Regions from separate parts of the Ureibacillus thermosphaericus genome, predicted to be linked through region 3. Evidence: riboswitches for the same ligand, from Rfam matches in the RefSeq annotation. Region 3 holds a riboswitch; each other region holds the start of a gene.
The links. A riboswitch is a leader RNA that binds a small molecule or an ion and turns the genes downstream of it on or off. The one in region 3 is predicted to bind S-adenosylmethionine.

Region 1 (5,277 bases), 1.4 Mb from region 3:
GACCTCTTGGAGGGTGGAGTGACCACTGGCATAAAGAGAACAGCTATTCACGGAAGTTATAAAGACTTGCGTCAATCATCTTAATTGAACCGCCGTATACGGAACCGTACGTACGGTGGTGTGAGAGGACGGGAGTTAATCGCTCCCTCCTACTCGATTTTATATGCTTTTGTGAGTTAATGTTCAAAACCATCAACGTATCTTCCATCTTTCGGAATTGCCAATTCATCGAAGTGATGAACTAATTGGGCTAATCCATTTTCCAATTCTTCACCCGACATTGGAACACCGTGTCCACATAGTGCCACTCTTGGACGAAGATAAGCGAGTTTTGTAACGCTTTCTCTTGCTAATTTCCAATTCGTTGTAAAATATTTAGGCGGGCCAGAGATTTCCTTTTCTTGTACAAAAACTTTAAACAAAGACTCTTGTTTCACCGTAACGAACGCATCACCAGCAATTAGCGCACGGTCCCGTTCACGAAAAAGAGAGATATGACCTGGTGAATGTCCCGGTGTTGGAATCCACTTCCATTCAGGTAACATCGGGATTGTTCCATTTTTCGGCAGTGCATGAACAAAAGAATCTAACTGTATTGGCTGTTTAGGAAAGTATGGTGACATTCTCGCAACGAGTCCACGATCTACCGTAGGATCTGGATTTGGATAGCTTTGTTCTCCTATTAAAAATGGGATTTCTTCTTCATGGGCATATACTGGGACATTCCAATGTTTTACTAAATCAACAATTGCGCCAACATGATCAAAATGTCCATGGGTTAAAAGAATCGCTTTTGGGCGGGCATTTTGACCGAAACGCTGCTCAGCTTCTTCAATGATTGCATTAGCTGATTTCGGCATTCCCGCATCAACTAAAACCCATTGATTGTCTTTATCTGGATCACCAATAAAAAAACATTGACTACTTGGATTGTAAAATGATATAAATCCTCTGTAATGTTTAGCCCTACCCCACTTAATATAGAAGTGACGGGAATAAATTTATAATCATCACCATAATGTAGCTGTTCGGACATTTCATTACCCCCTTTACATATTATTGAGTATTTCCAATTATGAATTCTTTATTTGTTCAAGAACTTCATTTTGCACTCGCTATTGTCATTCATATGTATGAATTGTTTTATTAATAAAAAAACTGTAAAAATTCTTCCGTGGAAGAAGAATTTTTACAGTTTTCATTAAATATGATAATCAATTGGATCATGGCCGTCCACGAAATGCCAGTCATAAGGAGTTTCTTGGTAAACGTAGTAGTTCAACCAGTTGTAGAACAACAGATGGGCATGCGCTCTCCAACTATTTTTTGGCTCTTTTGTTGGATCATTGTTAGGGAAATAGTTTGCTGGTATTTCCACTGGTAAACCTTTCTTAATATCACGCTCATATTCTTCCTTAAGAGTTGTTGCATCATATTCCAAGTGTCCTGTAATCATAATGTGTTTATTATCTTTTGATTGAATGATAAAAGGTCCTACTTCTTCAGAATAGCTCAACAATTGTAAATCAGGATGTTGTTGCACTTCCTCTAAGGAAACTGACGTGTATCGAGAATGAGGTGCCACAAATTCATCATTGAAACCACGAACTAAATCGTTTGTTAAGTCTGTTATAGTGTGTGAATAGATGCCGGAACATTTTTTCGGCAACTCAAATTTCCCTATTCCGAAGTGATAATAGAGTGCTGCTTGTGCCGCCCAACATATATAAATGATCGATGTCACATTTTCTTCTGCCCAGTCTAAAATTTCAGTAAATTCTTTCCAATAATTCACTTCTTCAAATTCCATCCGCTCTACTGGCGCTCCTGTGATGACCATACCGTCAAATCGGCGATGCTTTATTTCGTCAAAGGTTTTATAGAACAATTCCAAATGGCTTTTTGACACATTTTTTGGCTCATATGAAGCTGTATTTAAAAATGTTACATTTGTTTGTAAAGGAGTGTTACCGAGTAAACGCAATAATTGTAATTCTGCTTTTTCTTTTTCAGGCATCAAGTTAAAAACCAAAATATTTAATGGTCGGATTTCCTGTGATAACGCACGGTCTTCTTCCATGACGAAAATCTTTTCATTTCTTAAAATTTCTCCAGCTGGTAAATTCTTCGGAATATTAATTGGCATTTCTCATGTCCCCCAATTCTACATTTAATTAATAAAAAACCCTCTCATTCCAGCATAGGAAATGAGAGGGTACAAACATTTCATGTACGCACTCTCTTATCTCCCAAGGCATAGCCTTGCTGGAATTAGCACCTTTCTAACAATCGTTAGAGGTTGCTGAAGCTTCATTGGGCCAAGTCCCTCCGCTTCTCTTGATAAGAAAGTTTTGAATCCTTATAAAATTAAGATAATCCTAACACATTTAATAGGGATTTGCAATATTAGGTTATTTTATTTTACTCTGCATTTTTGTTAGCCATTCCGAGCTCTCTTTCTCATTCAATTCTTGTTCTAATTGTTGATCCCAACTATTAAATAATGTATTCCATACGCGGATAAATAATTCCTTGTTTTCAGCGTTCCAAATAATGAATTCGATACAAGGGACATCATTTACTTGAGTATTTTCCATTGATAGTATGGATTTGATTTCTTGATGATCTTCTTCCAGTTCCGTCGCTTGCATGTTTTGTATTGCTTTCATCATAAAAGGTGCACTTACTGGCCCCTCTTCATTACGTATATAACGATAGATTTGTTCCGGAAAATCATCAAAGTCTAATACTTCCTCAATATCGCCTTCTACGATTTGATGATGTACAGGGCTATATAGTAGCTCTATTGCTACGGGTTCTAATTCCTCTTCAAATACTCCTAGAGAAAATTGTTTCATTCCTTTTTCGGTAAGTTGATAATAGTTATTTTCCCGTATCAACAACCCATTTTTTTGCATTTTCCGTAATAAATCTTCTATAAATAGTGGCTCTACCAGTAAAATTTCACTGAGCTGTTCAGCCCTTTCGAAAGTTGATTTTTGGCAAGAGAAAAGTAAGATTTTCATTAATATATCCATCGTCCTCTTTCGAACTGGCTGATAAGTGATTTCATACGTATGCATCGGAATACACCAAATATCCGTATGAATGATTAAAGCAGATTTTTCTTTTTCAAGCTTTTTTATTAATTGTTGCTGTATTTGATGGAGTTCCATGTTTATGTTAAGAACGTCTCCTTCGTTATTTTTCGAATACCTTGTTGTTTTTCCACTACTTCATATAGATATTGATACATTTCTTTAGTGTTCTTTGCTTTTGGTCGATTCATGAACATTTCTGAGCTGCCAATAATCATCAGTAATTCTCTTGCTCTCGATAATGCAACGTTTAACCGGCGGTAATCTTTTGCAAAACCGATTTCTCCATGTGGATTGTTTCGAACCATACTTAGTAGTATAACGTCCATTTCCATACCCTGGAATTTATCGACAGAGCCTGTCCGAATATGTAAATGGGACAAATTCAACTCTTCTATTAACAAATTAACTCGATTTACTTGCTCTCGATAGAAACTAATCACACCAACGGATTTTAAAGCATCATTTTCAAGTAAGCCTTGTTCTTTTGATTTTGCAGTTGCTTCGTTTAAATCGATTAATAGTTTCCGTATTGTTTCTAGTTCGGAAGAGTTAAATAAACTAGCGCCTTCCTTCATTCTTTCTTCAAAGTAATGTGGCTCGTTTGGTAGATCGAACCATAATAAATGTTCATGGCGTTTTACATAATTTCCATTTAATTTATGATCTCTTGCTTCATCAGAATTATCTAAACCACAATGTAAGGACTCGTTGCCGGTCCTATAAAATGGAGTGATGGTTTGCATAATCTTTTCATGCATTCTGTATTGAATTCCTAGCATTTTCTTATTTGTGCTAGGTAAATTTTTATATAGGCGTTCAAATAATGATTCTTCCAAAAGCTTCTCGAGTTCCCTTTTTTCTTCAAAAGTGTCGCTTTCTTTCATAACTACTTCCAATGTTTCTTCAAATGTATCGTCACCGATTAATGGTGGCAACTGATGGTGGTCGCCGACAAGAATAATTTTTTTCCCTTTTAACATTGGAAGTAATAATTCAGGCGGTGTTGCTTTTGATACTTCATCAATAATGACGACATCAAAAATAGGATAATTGTCCATAAAATCTTTATTTGCGGAAGCAACACAAGTTGTACCAATCACATTTGCATGTTTCACATATAGTTTTCGGATTTCATCTAAATCGTGTTCAGTAGAATTATTTAGTAATGAAAACCATTCTTTTTGAATTTCCTTTGTGATTGGCAACAGTTCAATTTGTTGATGTAATTTTTCAATTTTTAATTGGAAATCCTTAATTTTTTCTTTCGTTTGTTCCAGTTCGAACTCAGGATTTTGTTTTATGAGTTGTTGCAACTGTTCAGCTTTTTTCTCTAAAACAATGCCTTGTCGATGTAATTCTTTTAATTCTTTATGTATGGTCGATAATAATTCTCCACCATTGGAAAGTTCTTTTTCAATTGTGGCAATCTCTTGATTGATTTGAGCTTTTTCATGTTCATATGTTTGATAATTGGCTTGTTGTTCAGTTAGTGAAGAAATCTTTTCATTTAATGCGTCGATGATAACTTGTAACTCGTCAATAGATGGTATGAAATCTGTGTTTTCTATTTGGAAATTCTTTAGTTCTTGATGATATTGTTGAATCAATTGTTGCAGTTGCATCTCTTTTTGGCTTAACGATTGAATATGTTGTTCGCTAAGCCCTAATTGTAGTGAATATTGTTCCGCAACTTCCATTTTTAATTTTTCAAAAACGGTTTTCGATTCTTCTGCTAATCCTTTGAATTGCAATAATAGCTCATTGACATAAAGCCATCTGATATATAGGCCGCGTATAGAAGGAATTCCATTTTGGCGATTGATTTTTTGTTGTTTAAAAGCAAGCGCTAATTTATCTAGAAACTCATTCACTTCATGTAAAGAATATTGATGATTTGGCGGCAGCTGAACGGGCTCTATTTGAATTTTTAATGTTTTTTCATTGTATTCAATGGCTTTTTCAATCCGTTCAGAAATTTGCTTCGCGGGTTTTAATTTCAATATTTGTTGATAAATTTTGTCCATATCAAGCAGCAACTGATTAATGACAAACCCTCTTTTGATTCCATGAGTTTCAATAAATCCTTCTACTTCTTCTAATTTTTTATAAGATTGCAATTGGTTAAACGTATCGCTGAATTCCTCTTGTTTTCTTTTCAATATTGTGATTTCATCTA
Region 2 (5,277 bases), 140 kb from region 3:
TTGACGTCAAAGATGAAGATTAACAAGGGTTGCCAATGCAACATATTAAAAAATGATCATCCAACCCCACATGGATGATCATTTTTTCTCCAATTATATTTCCTTTCAATGGCTTCATCCCCTACCATAAAATTAAGACATCATTTCAGATAGCACAATTCTCAATGCTTAAAATAAAATATAAATGTTGATTCTTTCGATGAAGTTCATCATATGAATGGTTGAATATAATCTTTTAGATTTATAGAAATAAAATGCCTCTTAAACCGAAAGTTTTTCAGAAGCATTTCCAGAAGCAACTAATCTATATTGTTACCACAAAACCAGCACGTTTTCCGATAATTTCAGCGTAATCTTCTACCATCACACTTGCAGTTGGATACATTCCAGCACCTGGGCCAACAAGAGTCAGCGTTCCGATATAGTTTGTTTCCATCGTAACCGCATTAAATACATCGTCAATTGGATAAAGTGGGTGTTCTTTATCAACTAGCATTGGTCCAACTTGGGCAAAAATTGTACCGTCTGCTAACTTTTCCACTTCTGCGACGTGACGATACCTTAGTCCTTTTTCAGTTGCCTCTTTCACTTGTTCCGGCGTAATGTCATCGATTCCTATTACTTTTACATCATTCCAGTTCGGCTGCTCACCAAAAGCCAGGGCAGATAAAACCATGAGCTTTTTAAAAGCATCTTGACCTGAAATATCCATAAATGGATCCGCCTCTGCATATCCAAGTGCTTGTGCTTCTTTCAACGCTTCTTCGAAAGACCATCCTTCCGCACGCATTTTTGTTAAAATATAATTGGAAGTACCGTTTAAAATACCCTGTATTTTTGAAACATCATTCACAAGCAAAATATTTTTCATAGTTTTAATTACAGGTACTCCGCCTGCTACTGTTGCTTCAAATCCAACAAAGACGCCATTTTGTTTCGCAAGTTCCTGCAATTCAAGTCCATATTTTGCAAACATGACTTTATTCGCTGTTATAACATGGCATTTATTCATAACCGCTTTTTTCAAATATGTGTATGCGGGTTCTTCTCCTACAATGGCTTCAAAAACAACTTGCAACCCCTTAACAGATAAGCAATCATCAATACTATCCGTCAATAGATGTCGCGTTCCTGGAACTCGCTCCTTTGTAGTGTCACGCACTAAAATTTTTGCCACTTCTAGTTCGACACCTAATTTATTACGTAAATCTTCTCGCTTTTCATTCAATATATGATAAATGCCTTGACCTACTGTGCCAAATCCTAAGATGGCCGCCTTGATTGTTGCCATTTCCTTTTCGCCTCCATCTTTCTTTCCATGAAATTACATTGTTGAATAGTGAGTGCAGCGAATTCGTACTACACAAACACTTTCTTCAGCGGATGAAAATAATAAAAAATTCAATATTTTTTGAAACATACAGAAATTTTAACGTATATTTCAAAGGAACTCAAGGGAATTCTACCCAAGATGGACAATTGTTTTCTTCAGAAGGGCATATATATGCATAACTGATTCATTTTTCGTTAAAATAAAAAAGCCAGTACTATATTATTGTACTGACCAGTCATTCATCTTATCATGATGCATGCACTAATAATGCAGTTTGATAGTTACGTAAAATCTTTCTCATCAATCGTTCTTCTTCCGCTGAAAAGGCAGGAACAGCAAAAGGTCTTCTTATCAATTGGAAATCCCCATATGTTAAAAACCATTCTTTTGCAGGTTCTAAAATTGGTTGTTCACCCAATTCTTTATATGCATCGTATACTTCTTTTACTATATACCCGTGTGCTAAAAGCGTATAGGTTTGCTCTTTATACGGGCTGTATCCAAAAACACTTTCCCACTGTTTTTTTACTATTTCAAGCAAATGTTGCAATGATTTTGCATTTACAAAAGTATTCATGTCATTTAATTCGTATATGATATAAGCCGCAAAATTTTGGGCACTATAAATCTTTTTCATAGGATTCAACTCCTTTTAAAGGGGAAAGCCATTAAAGGCTTTCCGTAAACATTTAGGGGGAATTATTGAAAATACCAAATACAATGGCATTCAATCAACTCTTATATACACTATAAATGATTAAACGAAAAAATTCAAGTAACCTAATTAATTTACTAGGAATTAATTTTATATATCGAAAATGGGGTGTCTAGAATTGAGAACGATTGGTTCTACCAAAATGACAGATCAGCCTATTTATTAATGTGAATTGTATTCGAATGGGAATACAACTCACATCGTATTAAATTATTTTTGCTACAAATGAGTAGCCTTTCGATTAAACGCCTTTGAGAAAAATTTGAATTATCTACTGCAAATGAGCAGCCTTACTCAATCAATTATTTTAAGAAACTTTGAATAATTGGATCGGCTGCGAATGAGCAGCACTTTCCTATTAAATTTTCACTGCAAATGAGCATTTTATCTTTTGGACCATAGAGGATTTTAATGTTGTACATGAGCAACCTCTTCTCTTAACGACTATTATGGGGAGCGTTTAATGCTTTATTTTTTAACAGCCGCAAATGAGCAGCTATTATTAGCGATTCAATAGCGGTTCTTAGAGGGCTTGAACGAATGATTAAGCCTTATTTACACTAAATTCTGCCTCAGCTTTTGCTAAAGCTTGATCTAAATCTGCAATAATGTCATCTACATTTTCTAAGCCGATGGATAAGCGAATGAGTTCTTCTCCTACTCCAGCAATTTTTAATTCCTCAGCAGATAATTGTTGGTGAGTTGTTGATGCAGGATGAATAATGAGCGATCTTGCATCTCCAACATTCGCTACGTGAGAGAATAATTTCACGTTGTCAATTACCACTCGACCTGCTTCACGACCACCTTTAATTCCGAATGTTACCATTGATCCGTAACCGTTTTTTAAATATTTCTTCGCAAGGTGGTGAGATGGGAAGTTTTCATCCCCTGGATAATTCACATATTCTACGTATGGGTGGTTTTTCAAGAATTCCACAATTCTTTCTGCATTTTCACCATGTCTTACATAACGAAGATGAAGGGTTTCTAAACCTTGTAAGAAGCTAAACGCTGCATCTGGCCCTAAAGTTGGACCTAAGTCACGTAATAATTGTACACGTAATTTTGTTGCAAAAGCAGCTTCGGCTGTATCAATACCATAACGAATTCCGTGATATGTGTGATCGGGCTCAGTGAATCCTGGGAATCGACCTTGTGTCCAGTCAAATTTACCCCCATCTACAACAATTCCTCCGATTGTTGTACCGTGTCCCCCAATCCATTTTGTTGCCGAGTGTATTACGACGTCTGCTCCAAATTCAATTGGGGTGCATCCATATGGAGATGGGAACGTATTGTCAATAATTAATGGTATGCCATTATCGTGAGCGATCTTTGCCACCGCTTCAATATCTAAAATATTTAAACTAGGGTTTCCTACCGTTTCAGCATAAATCGCTTTTGTTTTGTTCGTAATCGCTTTGCGGAAGTTTTCTGGATCTCTTTCATCTACAAATTTTGTAGTAATTCCCCAGCGCGGCAATGTGTTTGCAAATAAGTTGTATGTTCCACCATATAAGGAACCAGCTGAAACAATTTCATCTCCTGCATTAGCGATGTTTAAAATGGAGAATGCAATCGCCGCCTGACCGGAAGATAAAGCAACAGCTGCAGTACCACCTTCTAGTAAAGCAACACGCTTTTCAAATACATCTACAGTTGGATTCATAATGCGAGAATAAATATTACCCACTTCTTCAAGAGCGAATAATTTGCGCGCATGTTCTGTGTCTTTGAATGCATATGCTGTTGTGCGATAAATAGGAACAGCAATAGCACCTGTAGTAGGGTCAGGTTGTTGGCCACCGTGAAGTAATAACGTTTCTGGCTTGAATTCGGACATCGTTTTCTCCTCCTAAATAAATAATTGATGGATTTCTTGAGGAGGCATTGAAGTAAAACAAAAACCCTCTTCTTATATAAGAAGAGGGTGTTGTATGCACGTACATTTCCTCCTCTTATCTTTCAGATCAATATGATCTGTAGGATTTAGCACCTTTGCAATTTTCTTGCCGGTTGCCGGGCATCATAGGGCCTAGTCCCTCCGCCTCTCTTGATAAGAGTATTGATTTGATTTCCATCGTTGGATTAACTATAAAACATAGTATGCCACTCTGTCAACTAATTTTTTAAAAAATTTGAAACTATTTTTTATTTTATTGAGTATAATATATTAAAATGCACTTTTCTATAAAGGAGTCCAATAGAATGATAACTGCAGTGATTACATTTCTTATTGTCGGCTATTTTATTGGATGTATTCATGGGTCAAATGCAGCACAATTACTTTCCGGTGTGAATTTAAAAGAAGCTGGACTCGGCAATGCAGGAGCTTCCAACGCTACTCTTACGCTGGGCTGGAAATACGGCATACTTGTTGGATTCATTGATATCGGAAAAGGAGTTTTTGCGATTATCTTAACAAGATATTTTTTAGATCACTATACACTATTTGAAACTGAACAAATCTCAATATTGCTCTATTTGACAGGTGCCGCAGTAATTCTAGGTCATAATTTTCCCATTCATATGCATTTCAGAGGCGGTAAAGGAACTGCTTCCCTCATCGGAATTTTCCTTGCAATCAATTGGAAATTTGGTCTACTTTCTATGATAGCTCTTGTCATAGTTTCCTTATTATCCAACTATTTAATTATCGGTGTATTCTTTTTGTATATCGTTTTTGCTATAAACTCTTTGCTGTTTGAACCAACTATTTGGCCATTTATCATCGTAATATTGCTGTTATTGGTTGCAACGATTTTACATTTAGAAAACATTAAACGCATTAAACTCGGGACAGAACCAACCATCAACGCAGCTTTTAAAAGAGAGAAAGATGAAACCGCATAAAAAAAATCTCCCGTAAAGGTAATACACCTAACAACTACGGGAGGTTCTTTTTATTTCATTCATCGATATGAGAATTATCACGATATATTTCTTTTCCCTTAAAATAAGTTAACACGACTTTCGCTTCACTTATCTCACTAGGAGGTATTTTAAAGATATTTTTATCTAATATGATAAAGTCTGCTTGTTTCCCCACACGAATCTTCCCAATCCATTCTTCTTTTCCTATTTGTCTTGCCGCATAGATGGTGTAACTACGAAGCATTTGTTTCAACGTAGCACTTTCTTTTGGCCATAATGGTTTAAGATTTTTTTCTTCTTTTGCATGAAGTCTAGTCATTCCCGTTTCAATTCCGTATAGTGGATTCAACTC
Region 3 (5,277 bases):
TATGCCAGGATATGGAGAGGTATCATTAGGATTTATCCACACTTTAGGGATGGAGATTGTGCCTGAATTGATGGCTCATGTTCACGAAAAATATCCGAATATCAAGTTTACTTTAACTCAAGCTTCTTCATTGAATTTATTAGAATTGTTGGAAGAAGGGGATATCGATTTATGTTTATCCCAACGTATTGAATCAAAAATAGTTGATATTGAATGGATTGAATTATGGAAGGAAGAATTGTTTGTTATCGTTCCAGAAAATCATCGGTTTGCAAATAAAGAATTTATCAATTTGTCTGAAATAAAAGATGAACCTTTTGTATCTATAAAAAAAGGGAATGCATTACGTCATATTGTAGACCAATTATTAAAAGATGTGGGAATTGCTAAAACGAATATTACATTTGAAGGAGAAGATCCACATACAGTAGCAGGATTTGTTAGTGCTGGCCATGGTATTTCGATTATTCCAGACATTAAAGGATTGAATGAGTATAATGTAAGAAAAATATCGGTTAAAGAGCCCATTTGTGAGCGGAAAATCGGTGTATCATGGGTTAAAGGCCGTTATATGTCTCCTGCTGCAACGAAATTTAAAAATTATTTAGTGGAATATTTTAAATAAAGATAAGGTGTCGATGGTGATGGAATTAGAGATGCAGGAAAGATTTGAAGAGCGTTTACAACAATTGCGTCATTTGCTTACAGAAGAACAAATGCTAGAAGCGAAAAATATATACCAACTTGCCCATGAAAAGAACGTAGAAGCGATGGTTGAATTAGCAGATATATACAGGATTATGGAGGAATATTCTCTTTCTGTTTATTGGTTGCAAAAAGCGAGTAAAGCGGGAAATAGTGAAGCGCAATATCAGTTGGCTAATTGCTATTACGAAGGACTTGGCGTTGAAGAAGATAATGAAATGGCTTTTTCATTATATAAAAAGGCAGCAAAAAACGGACATCCTGATGCAGCTAATAACTTAGCAGATATGTATTTAAACGGTGAAGTAGGCAATGTAAATTATAAGGAAGCTTTAAAATGGTTTGAAGTGGCTGCAAAACAGAATGTTGTAGAAGCAATGTTTACATTAGGAATTATGTATGAGCAAGGAATTGGGGTAAATAGAGATGTCGAAAAAGCATTTCAATATTATTTGAAGGCAGCTGAAGGCGGGGATCTCGATGCCCAATATCGAATGGGTTCCATCTATTTTGAGGGGCTATTGGGCAGGGAGAGGAATGTCCCTCTTGCTATTGAGTGGTTTGAAAAAGCAGCGGAATACCATCACATTGATTCAATTTATAATTTAGGGTTTTTATATGAGAATGGAATCGGTGTAGAAAGAAACGGAAAGAAAGCACTTTATTATTATAAGAGAGCTTCGTTGCTAGGAGATTATCAAGCAAAGTTAAATATCGCATACATTTACAAAAATGGGATTGATGTTGAAGTAGATAAAAAAGCGGCAGCCCGCTGGCGAGAACTGGCAAAACAACAAAAGCAAAATGAGTATAATGAATAATAAGCACACTAAAAAGTATTGCATTACTACATTCCGTGATTCCGTAATGTAATGGGAATGACAGAAAATTACATGCTATGAAGAACAGACGGAAACGACTTACATTTGCAGATTTATTTTATGAAAAACTAGATGAATAAAGTGAAACAGTCCTTTGTAGTGTAGTGGAGAGGGCTGTTTTATATTGTTTAATAATTGGATGAGTTATCAAAAATCCTTTTGTAATAAATTGAACAGTCGAAAAGCATATTTGTTGTTTACTATGTTGAAATTTACTAAAGCCGACACAGAAAGAGTTATAAAAAAAGATTATACTAAAAGTACGGTAAAAAGATCTTATAGGAGTTGTAACGAATGAAAACGGTAACGGTTATCGGTGGAGGAATTACAGGACTTTGCACAATGTATTATTTACAAAAACAATTAAAGGAAAATGAAATTCCTGCCCGTTTAGTACTTGTGGAAAAAAATCCGTACCTTGGCGGAAAAATGCACACAGAGCGTGAAAAAGGATTCATCATGGAAACGGGAGCGGATTCCATTGTAGCACGATATCCAAGCGTAATGGAACTTGTAAAGGAACTAGATTTTGAATCAGAAGTCGTATATAACGAAACAGGAATTTCTTATATTCACACCAATAATGAATTACATGCGATTCCAAAGGACTCTGTATTTGGCATTCCTATGACTCTCGAATCCCTAAAGGCGAGCACATTAATTTCAGAAGAAGGGAAACAACGAGTGTTAAAAGATGAGGAAATACCGAATACGAAATTTACGAAGGAAAGTTCCATCGGAGATTTCTTAGAATACTTTTTAGGAAAAGAAATAGTGGAGAAACAAATAGCTCCTGTATTAGCTGGTGTTTACTCAGGGGACATTTATAAATTGTCCATTGCCTCTACGCTTCCATACTTAGTTGATTACAAAAATGAATATGGAAGTATAATGAAAGGTTTGCAAGCAAATCGGGAAAAGTTTGAACGGGAAGCGAATAAAAAATTCCTTTCTTTTAAAAATGGACTATCTCAACTAATTGATCGAATGGAAGAACTGCTTGTGGATGTAGAAATATATAAAGATACTGAAACAGTTCTTGTTGAGAAGAAAGAACAACGTTATGAAATTTCCTTCGCTAACGGAGAAAAATTGGAATCGGATGTTGTTGTGTTAGCATTGCCCAACCAAGTCGTGAAGCAAGTTTTAAATAATGATGAATTAAATCCTTATTTCAACAAATTTAAAAATGCATCAGCCATTACGATGTATGTAGGCTTCGATCTACCAGATTCTATTTTGCCTAAGGATGGCACTGGATTTATCGTTTCCTACAACAGCGACTTATTATGTAATGCCTCTACTTGGACAAGCCGTAAATGGAAGCATACTTCAACAGAAGGAAATCTACTTGTTCGACTGTTTTATAAAGAAAGTAATCCTCGCTACCAAGAATTAATGAAAATGAGTGATGAAGAGTTAACAAAGGTTGCTTTGAACGATATTCAACTCAGTTTGAATATAGAAGCACAACCTACCATTGTGAATATTACAAAATGGATCGATGCCATGCCAACTTATGATTTAGCTCATCATGAAGCTTTGCAAGAAATAATTACAAAATTAGATAACCTCTATCCGAATATTTACATTGCTGGTTGCTCTTATTTCGGCGTAGGAATTGGTGCATGCATTGATAACGGGAAAGAAACAGCAAAACAAATTATAAACAACTTTTTAAATAATTCCGACTGATTAACTTGACAAAATGAAGTATTGATTTTATGATGTAAGTTATTATATTGATATTTTAAAATCGAATATGACTTATCAAGAGAAGTGGAGGGAACTGGCCCGGTGAAGCTTCAGCAACCACTAAAAATGTTTAGTAAGGTGCTAAATCCAGCGGCAATTGCCGAAAGATAAGGTGACTTCTAAAGGAAATGACAAGCCTTCTTTCGCAAGAAGGCTTTTTCTATTAGATGAATTGACAGAAAATTTATGAAGTAAAGAAAAGTGAGGGAATTTCGGATGGGGCTACTAGATGCGTTAAAACATAAAGTGTTAGTTGCAGATGGTGCTATGGGAACGCTGTTATATTCATATGGACTTGAAAATTGTCACGAAGAAATGAATATTGAAAAACCGGAAATCATTAAAAAAATTCATAAGGAATACATACAAGCTGGCGCAGATGTTATTCAAACGAATACATATGGCGCTAATCGAATCAAGCTCACTCGTTATGGTTTGGAGTCAAAAGTAGTGGAAATTAACGAAGGTGCGATAGGTGTTGCCAAACAAGCAGCCAAGAACAGTGAAGTGTTTATTTTAGGTTCGATTGGTGGTATCCGTGGTGTTCGCAAAGTAGATTATACATTAGATGAAATTCTCGCAGCAGTTCGTGAACAAGCAGAAGTGCTAATTGCGGGGCAGTTAGATGGTTTGTTGTTAGAAACTTATTATGATGTTGAAGAGCTATGCGAGACGTTAAAAATGTTACGAGCCATGACGGATATGCCCATCATTGCTCAAGTTTCAATGCAAGAGCCGGGCGTATTAATGAATGGCATGAAATTGAATGAAGCATTAAAGCAGTTAGAAAAATTAGGTGCAGATATTGTAGGGGTGAACTGTCGACTTGGTCCATACCACACAATACAGGCTTTTGAACAGGTAGAAATTCCTGAACGAGCGTATTTATCTGTTTATCCGAACGCTTCTTTATTAGATATTGAAGAGGGGCGTGTCGTTTACGAATCAGAAGTAGATTATTTTGCAAGGGCAGCGGTTGAATTATGCAATGAAGGAGTAAGGCTCATTGGAGGATGTTGCGGTACAACACCGAAACATATTGAAGCGATGAAAAAGAAGCTTGCTCATTTTCAGCCGGTTGAAAAGAAAGAGGCAAAACCTCAGAGGGAAATAATCATTCGCGAGGCTGAACCGCATAGTTTTGAACCTCTCCACGAAAAAGCAAAAAGAGCACGTTCTGTCATTGTAGAATTGGATACGCCGAAGCATCTTGAAATTGAACAGTTTGTTGAAGGAGCAAAAGCTCTTTACAATGCAGGGGCAGATCTTATCATGATGGCAGACAATTCACTAGCATCTCCAAGGGTTAGCAACTTGGCAATGGGGGCCATTTTAAAACTGCAATATGGCATACGCACAATGCCACATATTACTTGCCGAGATCGAAACTTAATTGGGCTGCAATCCCATTTAATGGGGCTCAATGCTCTTGGCCTTCATGATGTGTTGGCTGTAACTGGTGATCCAACAAAGGTAGGGGATTTTCCGGGTGCAACAAGTGTTTATGACGTTTCATCGATGGAATTGATATCATTAATTAAACAGTTAAATGAAGGGATTTCTTTTTCTGGCAAAGCACTAAGAAAAAAAGCGAATTTCTCAGTAGCAGCGGCTTTCAATCCTAACGTGAGAGTGTTAGATCGTGCTGTCAGCCGTCTAGAGAAAAAAATTGAACATGGTGCGGATTATTTCATTACGCAACCAGTCTATTCGAAGGAAAAAATTGTGGAAATTCATGAGGCGACAAAACATTTAGATACACCAATTTATATAGGAATTATGCCGCTTACTAGCTTTAAAAATGCGGAATTTTTGCATCATGAAGTACCGGGAATTAAATTATCTGATGATGTGTTAGAAAGAATGCAACAAGTAAGCGGAAATAAAGAACAAGAAACAAAAGTAGGACTAGAAATTGCAAAAGAATTGTTAGATA
Region 4 (5,277 bases), 780 kb from region 3:
CAAAATGAAAATCGATAATCCAAATATCACCCGCAATGTAGGAATTATTTATCCAACAAACAGAGAATTAGCTCCTTCAGAACAAGTATTTATCAAATTTGTTCAAACATTCTTCTCCAGATTAAATCAATTTCAATAGAGGATATAACATAATTTCATTGTTAAAGAACTGTTTCGTAATGGCCAACATACTCAAAATCAAGAAGGCAAAGGTCACCTTATTTAATTCTCTTAAACATGCAAAACCTCCCAATCGTTTTCGATTAGGAGGTTATTTCGTTTTATTATTCGCTCACTGGTACTACAGAGCCGCCCCATTCTTCAAGAATGAAGTCTTGAATTTCTTTTGTACGCAATACTTCCACTAACTTTTTAATTTCTTCTCTATTTTCATCGCCAGAACGTACAGCAATTACGTTTACATATGGTGATTCTGAACCTTCAATTGCGATTGAATCTTCCACTGGGTTAATTCCAGCATCGATTGCGAAGTTAGAGTTAATAACAACCGCATCTCCTTCTTTGTTTTCATAATAAGTAACCATCATCTCAGGAGCATCGCTTGCTTCGATTTTTAAGTTCTTCGGATTTTCAACAATATCTTCTAAAGTTGCTTTTGTTTTATCGATACCTTCTTTTAATGTGATTAAGCCATTTGCTTCAAGTAGTGATAAAATACGACCATGGTCTGGGATAGAATTTGAAATTAAAATTGTTGCACCATCAGGAAGTTCATCTAAAGATTGATATTTTTTAGAGTAAATCCCCATTGGCTCAATGTGGATTCCACCAGCATTTACTAAATCATAACCCTCTTCAGCAACTTTTTGTTCAAGATACGGAATGTGTTGGAAATAGTTTGCATCAAGATCGCCATTATTTAAATCTTGATTTGGTAAAACATAATCTTGATATGGTACAATCTCTAACTCGATTCCTTCTTCAGCAAGGATTGGTTTTGCTTTCTCTAAAATTACTGCGTGAGGTGTGTGTGAAGCACCTACTTTTAATGTTACTTTTTCTGTTGCTTGTTGATCGTCGTTTGTTCCTTCATCAGTTGAAGAATTTGAACTTGTACCGCATGCAGCTAATACTAGCACAAGCACTGATAGGAATAAAAATGATAATACTTTCTTCATCCTTCCATTACTCCTTCTCCATTAAATTTTATGTGAAAGGCAAATCGCCTCCATCACCTGAATTAGCGCTTGTCCGTTTTGGCAGTAATCGTATCACCAATCCATTGAATGACAAATACAATGACAAGTATTAAAATCGTTGCCATTAACGTGACATCTTCTCTACTTCTTTGGAAACCTTCTAAGAAAGCTAAGTTCCCTAAACCGCCTGCACCTATGATTCCTGCCATCGCTGTATAACCAACAAGAGCAACAGCTGTGACAGTAATTCCAGAAATGAGCGCAGGTTTGGATTCAGGAATTAATACTTTCCATATAATTGTGAAAGTATTCGCACCCATCGATCTTGCTGCTTCAATAACACCTTTATCTACTTCGCGTAAAGCGATTAATACTAAACGCGCATAAAACGGCGCTGAACCGATAATTAACGCTGGTAAAGCCGCATTTACACCACGAATAGTTCCGAGTAAAAATTTTGTAAACGGAATTAATAAAATAATTAATATAATAAACGGAATCGAACGGAAGATATTCACAAGGGACCCCGTCAAGAAATGAACAATTTTGTTAGCCCAAAGTTGGTGTGGACTTGTTAAGAATAACAGTATACCTATGATTATGCCGAGAACGAAGGTAACTGCTGTAGAAATAGCTGTCATGTAGAGTGTGTCATAGGTTGCTTCCCACATTTTTGTCCAATCTACATTCGGAAATAATGCCTCAATCATTCGTAATCACCTCCGTTTTAATATTCATCGATTTCAGTTTTTCCAAAGCCTTCTCGACATTTTCAGAATCACCGTCAAGTTGAACAATTAACGTTCCATAAGAGCCATTCACCGTTTGTGAAATATTGCCGTGAAGGATGTTGATATCCAACTGGAACTCTTTAATTAAATATGAAATAATCGGTCTTTCTGTTGTATTTCCAACAAAAATTAATTTTACTAATTTTCCAGAAGGATAATTTTTCAAAATGTGTTCAATGGATTCTTTTGATTCTCTTGAATCCGAAACTTGCATCACAAAGTTTTTCGTTATTTCAGCTTGAGGATTTTGGAACACTTCAAGAACATCACCTTGTTCAACGACACGTCCAGCTTCCATCACCGCAACGCGATGGCAAATTTTTCGAATCACGTGCATTTCATGGGTAATTAAAACAATTGTCAACCCAAGACGCTGATTAATATCTGATAATAATCGCAAAATTGAATCAGTTGTTTCTGGGTCTAGAGCACTTGTGGCTTCATCACAAAGCAATACTTCTGGATTGTTAGCTAATGCTCTTGCTATACCAACCCGTTGTTTTTGTCCACCGGAAAGCTGGGATGGATAAGCATCCGCTCTTCCACTTAAACCTACAAGTTCAATTAATTCGTGAACTCTTTTTTCTCTTTCTTCTTTTGGTACCCCTGCAATTTCTAAAGGAAAAGCAATATTTTCTGCGACTGTTCTTGACCATAAAAGATTGAAATGTTGGAAGATCATGCTGATTTTTTGGCGAGCAAGCCGTAACTCTTTTCCTTTAATTGAAGAAATTTCAAGACCATTCACTATGACAGAACCGCTCGTTGGTTTCTCGAGTCCATTCAATAGGCGAATCAATGTACTTTTTCCGGCACCGCTATATCCGATGATTCCGAAAATTTCACCCTTTTGAATAGACAAATTTACATGATCAACTGCGGTTAATTCCCCATTTTTCGTTTTAAAGATTTTTGTGACATTTTTTACTTCAATCATGTTTGAGTACTCCTTTATAAACCGCAATATGTATTGATATTACAATTGTGCATTTTACACTTTTTATTACCCTTTGACTATAGCGTTATGTATACAATCTTTCATTTCAATAAAAAAACCTTCTACTTTGATAAGTAGAAGGGAAGTTGAACAACCTACTTAGATATCGTAAAACTTCCTCTTATCTTTCAAAGTAATAAATACTTTGCGTGATTTGGCACCTTATCATATCAATGATATGATGGTTGCCGGGTTTCATAGGGCACTTCCCTCCACCACTCTTAATAAGAGTTTTTTGCTATTCGGTTATTTAATTATGGAAACAATGTAACACGTAATCTATCATCTGTCAACTATAAAATCAACTTTTCATATAAGTTTTGTACGGATTTAAATGCATAGACTTTTTCATGCACTTTTCCGTCCTTTGTTATAAGTAGACAAGGAACACTTTCGATTTGTTGTTCGTATGCAAATTCTTCCAAAAAATTAATATTTCCTTTCCCAATCGGAATGTGTGGAAGAAGTTCTTCAATAACTTCCATCATTTTTGATGCAATTTTACATGTTCCGCAAATAGGTGTATATAAATAAAATGCTGTGATATCATTTTCGTTTACTTTTTCTTCCCAATTCTCTATTGTCCATTCTTCCATATCAATCATTTCCTATGCTAAATATTCTTTATGAACTAAAAATCTCGCTTCTTTCAGTAATTGAGCTAACACTTTTCGTGGTGCGTTTGCAACTTCCATATATGTTCTTGGAACATTTAGGTGAGTAGCCTCCGAATAAATTCTCTTCATTAATTTTCTTAGTTTTTCTCCGGATTGATCGGCATCAAAAAAAGTATATAGCTGACATTCTTCATAGGGCTCAATAAGCTCGAGTAACGCCTCTTCACTTATAGTACCATTTGTACAGACAATCTTCACATCTTCCGCTAAAATTGGGGCCAATTTCAACATATCTGAACGACCTTCTACAATGATACATTTTTCGTAATGCATTTTTACTCACCCCACGTATTATATAAGAACTGAAGAAACGATGAATAGTGTTGTCTACATATTATATTTTGATTTTAAAAAAACGCCAGTTCTTTCCCTGGCGTTTTAGACAGATTATTCAGAAATAATTTCTTCGTATTGTTCTGCAGTAAGTAATTCATCAAGTTGAGAAGAATCTGCAGGTTCAACAACAATCATCCAAGCATTTTCGTAAGGAGACTCATTTACTAATTCTGGGCTATCTTCAAGCTCAGTATTCACCTCAACAACTTTACCAGAAATAGGCGCATATAATTCAGAAACCGTTTTCACTGATTCCACACTTCCGAAAGGTTCATTCATTTGAATTTCGTCTCCAACTTGAGGAAGTTCAACGAATACGATATCACCAAGTTCAGATTGTGCGAAATCAGTTATTCCAACACGTACTTTACCGTCTTCTAATTTTACCCACTCATGTTCTTTCGTATAACGTAATTCCTTTGGTATTGACATACTTTTACCCTCCATCTGATATGTAATCTTTTTTTCAGTTTGACATATTTCAATTTCAAAAACAAGCTATTTTAGATGATTACTTCCATGTCTGTTCAAACTCTTCTTCTTTAAACCCAAGAGTCACTTTTTCACCATCTGTAACAATTGGTCGTTTAATTAACATGCCATCTGAAGCTAATAATTCTAGTTGTTCTTCTTCAGACATCGAACCTAGTTTATCCTTTAGACCAAGGGATCTATACTTTTGTCCAGATGTGTTAAAAAACTTTTTTAATGGTAGTCCACTTTTTTCCCAATACGATTTTAATTCTTCTTTCGTTGGGGTTTGTTCTACAATATGAATAGCATCATATTTTATTCCATTATCATCCAACCATTTTTGCGCCTTTTTACAAGTTGTACATCTAGGATAATGAATAAATTTCAACGACATTTCATTGGCTCCTTATTTTTAAATAATTTTTCAAATCTTTCTTATTTTTATCATGCACGATTGAAATCATGTGTTCAAGTATGAATTTTCATAAATTTTAGTGATATTTAACATCAATAAAAATAATGCATTCATAAGAGAATCAAAGTAGAATGAATTATATGTAAATTTTGATTATTGGAGGGAATGGTATGGGCTTATTAAAAGCGGGTGTCGGTGCATTAGCCGGCGTTTTATCTGACCAATGGAGAGAGTATTTTTACTGTGACTCTATTCCTGCAGATGTATTAATAACCAAAGGAAAAAAACGAGGCGGTAAAAGAAGTTTTAACCGTAAAGGAAGCGACAATATCATTAGCAACGGTTCGATAATAGCAGTCAATGAAGGGCAATGCATGATTATTGTCGATCAGGGAAAAATAGTTGAATTTTGCTCTGAACCTGGAGA

Region 1: another riboswitch for S-adenosylmethionine. It lies ahead of metA (homoserine O-acetyltransferase MetA); the one in region 3 lies ahead of UtA1_RS01045 (bifunctional homocysteine S-methyltransferase/methylenetetrahydrofolate reductase).
Region 2: another riboswitch for S-adenosylmethionine. It lies ahead of UtA1_RS01720 (O-acetylhomoserine aminocarboxypropyltransferase/cysteine synthase family protein); the one in region 3 lies ahead of UtA1_RS01045 (bifunctional homocysteine S-methyltransferase/methylenetetrahydrofolate reductase).
Region 4: another riboswitch for S-adenosylmethionine. It lies ahead of UtA1_RS14200 (methionine ABC transporter ATP-binding protein); the one in region 3 lies ahead of UtA1_RS01045 (bifunctional homocysteine S-methyltransferase/methylenetetrahydrofolate reductase).

Annotation. Positions count from the first base shown of each region.
Region 1 is NZ_AP018335.1:2,351,270-2,356,546, reverse strand. Features, by position in the region: gene UtA1_RS17220 (hypothetical protein) at 1-84, shown strand, start outside; partial or broken gene UtA1_RS11315 (MBL fold metallo-hydrolase) at 177-1,036, opposite strand; gene metA (homoserine O-acetyltransferase MetA) at 1,202-2,146, opposite strand; SAM riboswitch class I at 2,240-2,347, opposite strand; gene UtA1_RS11305 (hypothetical protein) at 2,412-3,176, opposite strand; gene UtA1_RS11300 (DEAD/DEAH box helicase) at 3,179-5,277, opposite strand, start outside.
Region 2 is NZ_AP018335.1:358,358-363,634, forward strand. Features, by position in the region: gene UtA1_RS01705 (DNA-binding protein) at 1-23, shown strand, start outside; gene UtA1_RS01710 (homoserine dehydrogenase) at 305-1,291, opposite strand; gene UtA1_RS01715 (hypothetical protein) at 1,581-1,970, opposite strand; gene UtA1_RS01720 (O-acetylhomoserine aminocarboxypropyltransferase/cysteine synthase family protein) at 2,593-3,894, opposite strand; SAM riboswitch class I at 4,007-4,114, opposite strand; gene UtA1_RS01725 (glycerol-3-phosphate acyltransferase) at 4,260-4,904, shown strand; gene UtA1_RS01730 (amidohydrolase) at 4,960-5,277, opposite strand, start outside.
Region 3 is NZ_AP018335.1:216,356-221,632, reverse strand. Features, by position in the region: gene UtA1_RS01060 (LysR family transcriptional regulator) at 1-625, shown strand, start outside; gene UtA1_RS01055 (tetratricopeptide repeat protein) at 645-1,526, shown strand; gene hemG (protoporphyrinogen oxidase) at 1,881-3,281, shown strand; SAM riboswitch class I at 3,351-3,455, shown strand; gene UtA1_RS01045 (bifunctional homocysteine S-methyltransferase/methylenetetrahydrofolate reductase) at 3,558-5,277, shown strand, end outside.
Region 4 is NZ_AP018335.1:2,923,416-2,928,692, forward strand. Features, by position in the region: gene UtA1_RS14185 (LysR family transcriptional regulator) at 1-139, shown strand, start outside; gene UtA1_RS14190 (MetQ/NlpA family ABC transporter substrate-binding protein) at 285-1,139, opposite strand; gene UtA1_RS14195 (methionine ABC transporter permease) at 1,202-1,870, opposite strand; gene UtA1_RS14200 (methionine ABC transporter ATP-binding protein) at 1,863-2,888, opposite strand; SAM riboswitch class I at 3,067-3,179, opposite strand; gene UtA1_RS14205 (thioredoxin family protein) at 3,242-3,544, opposite strand; gene UtA1_RS14210 (toprim domain-containing protein) at 3,557-3,898, opposite strand; gene gcvH (glycine cleavage system protein GcvH) at 4,013-4,393, opposite strand; gene UtA1_RS14220 (arsenate reductase family protein) at 4,473-4,829, opposite strand; gene UtA1_RS14225 (SPFH domain-containing protein) at 5,021-5,277, shown strand, end outside.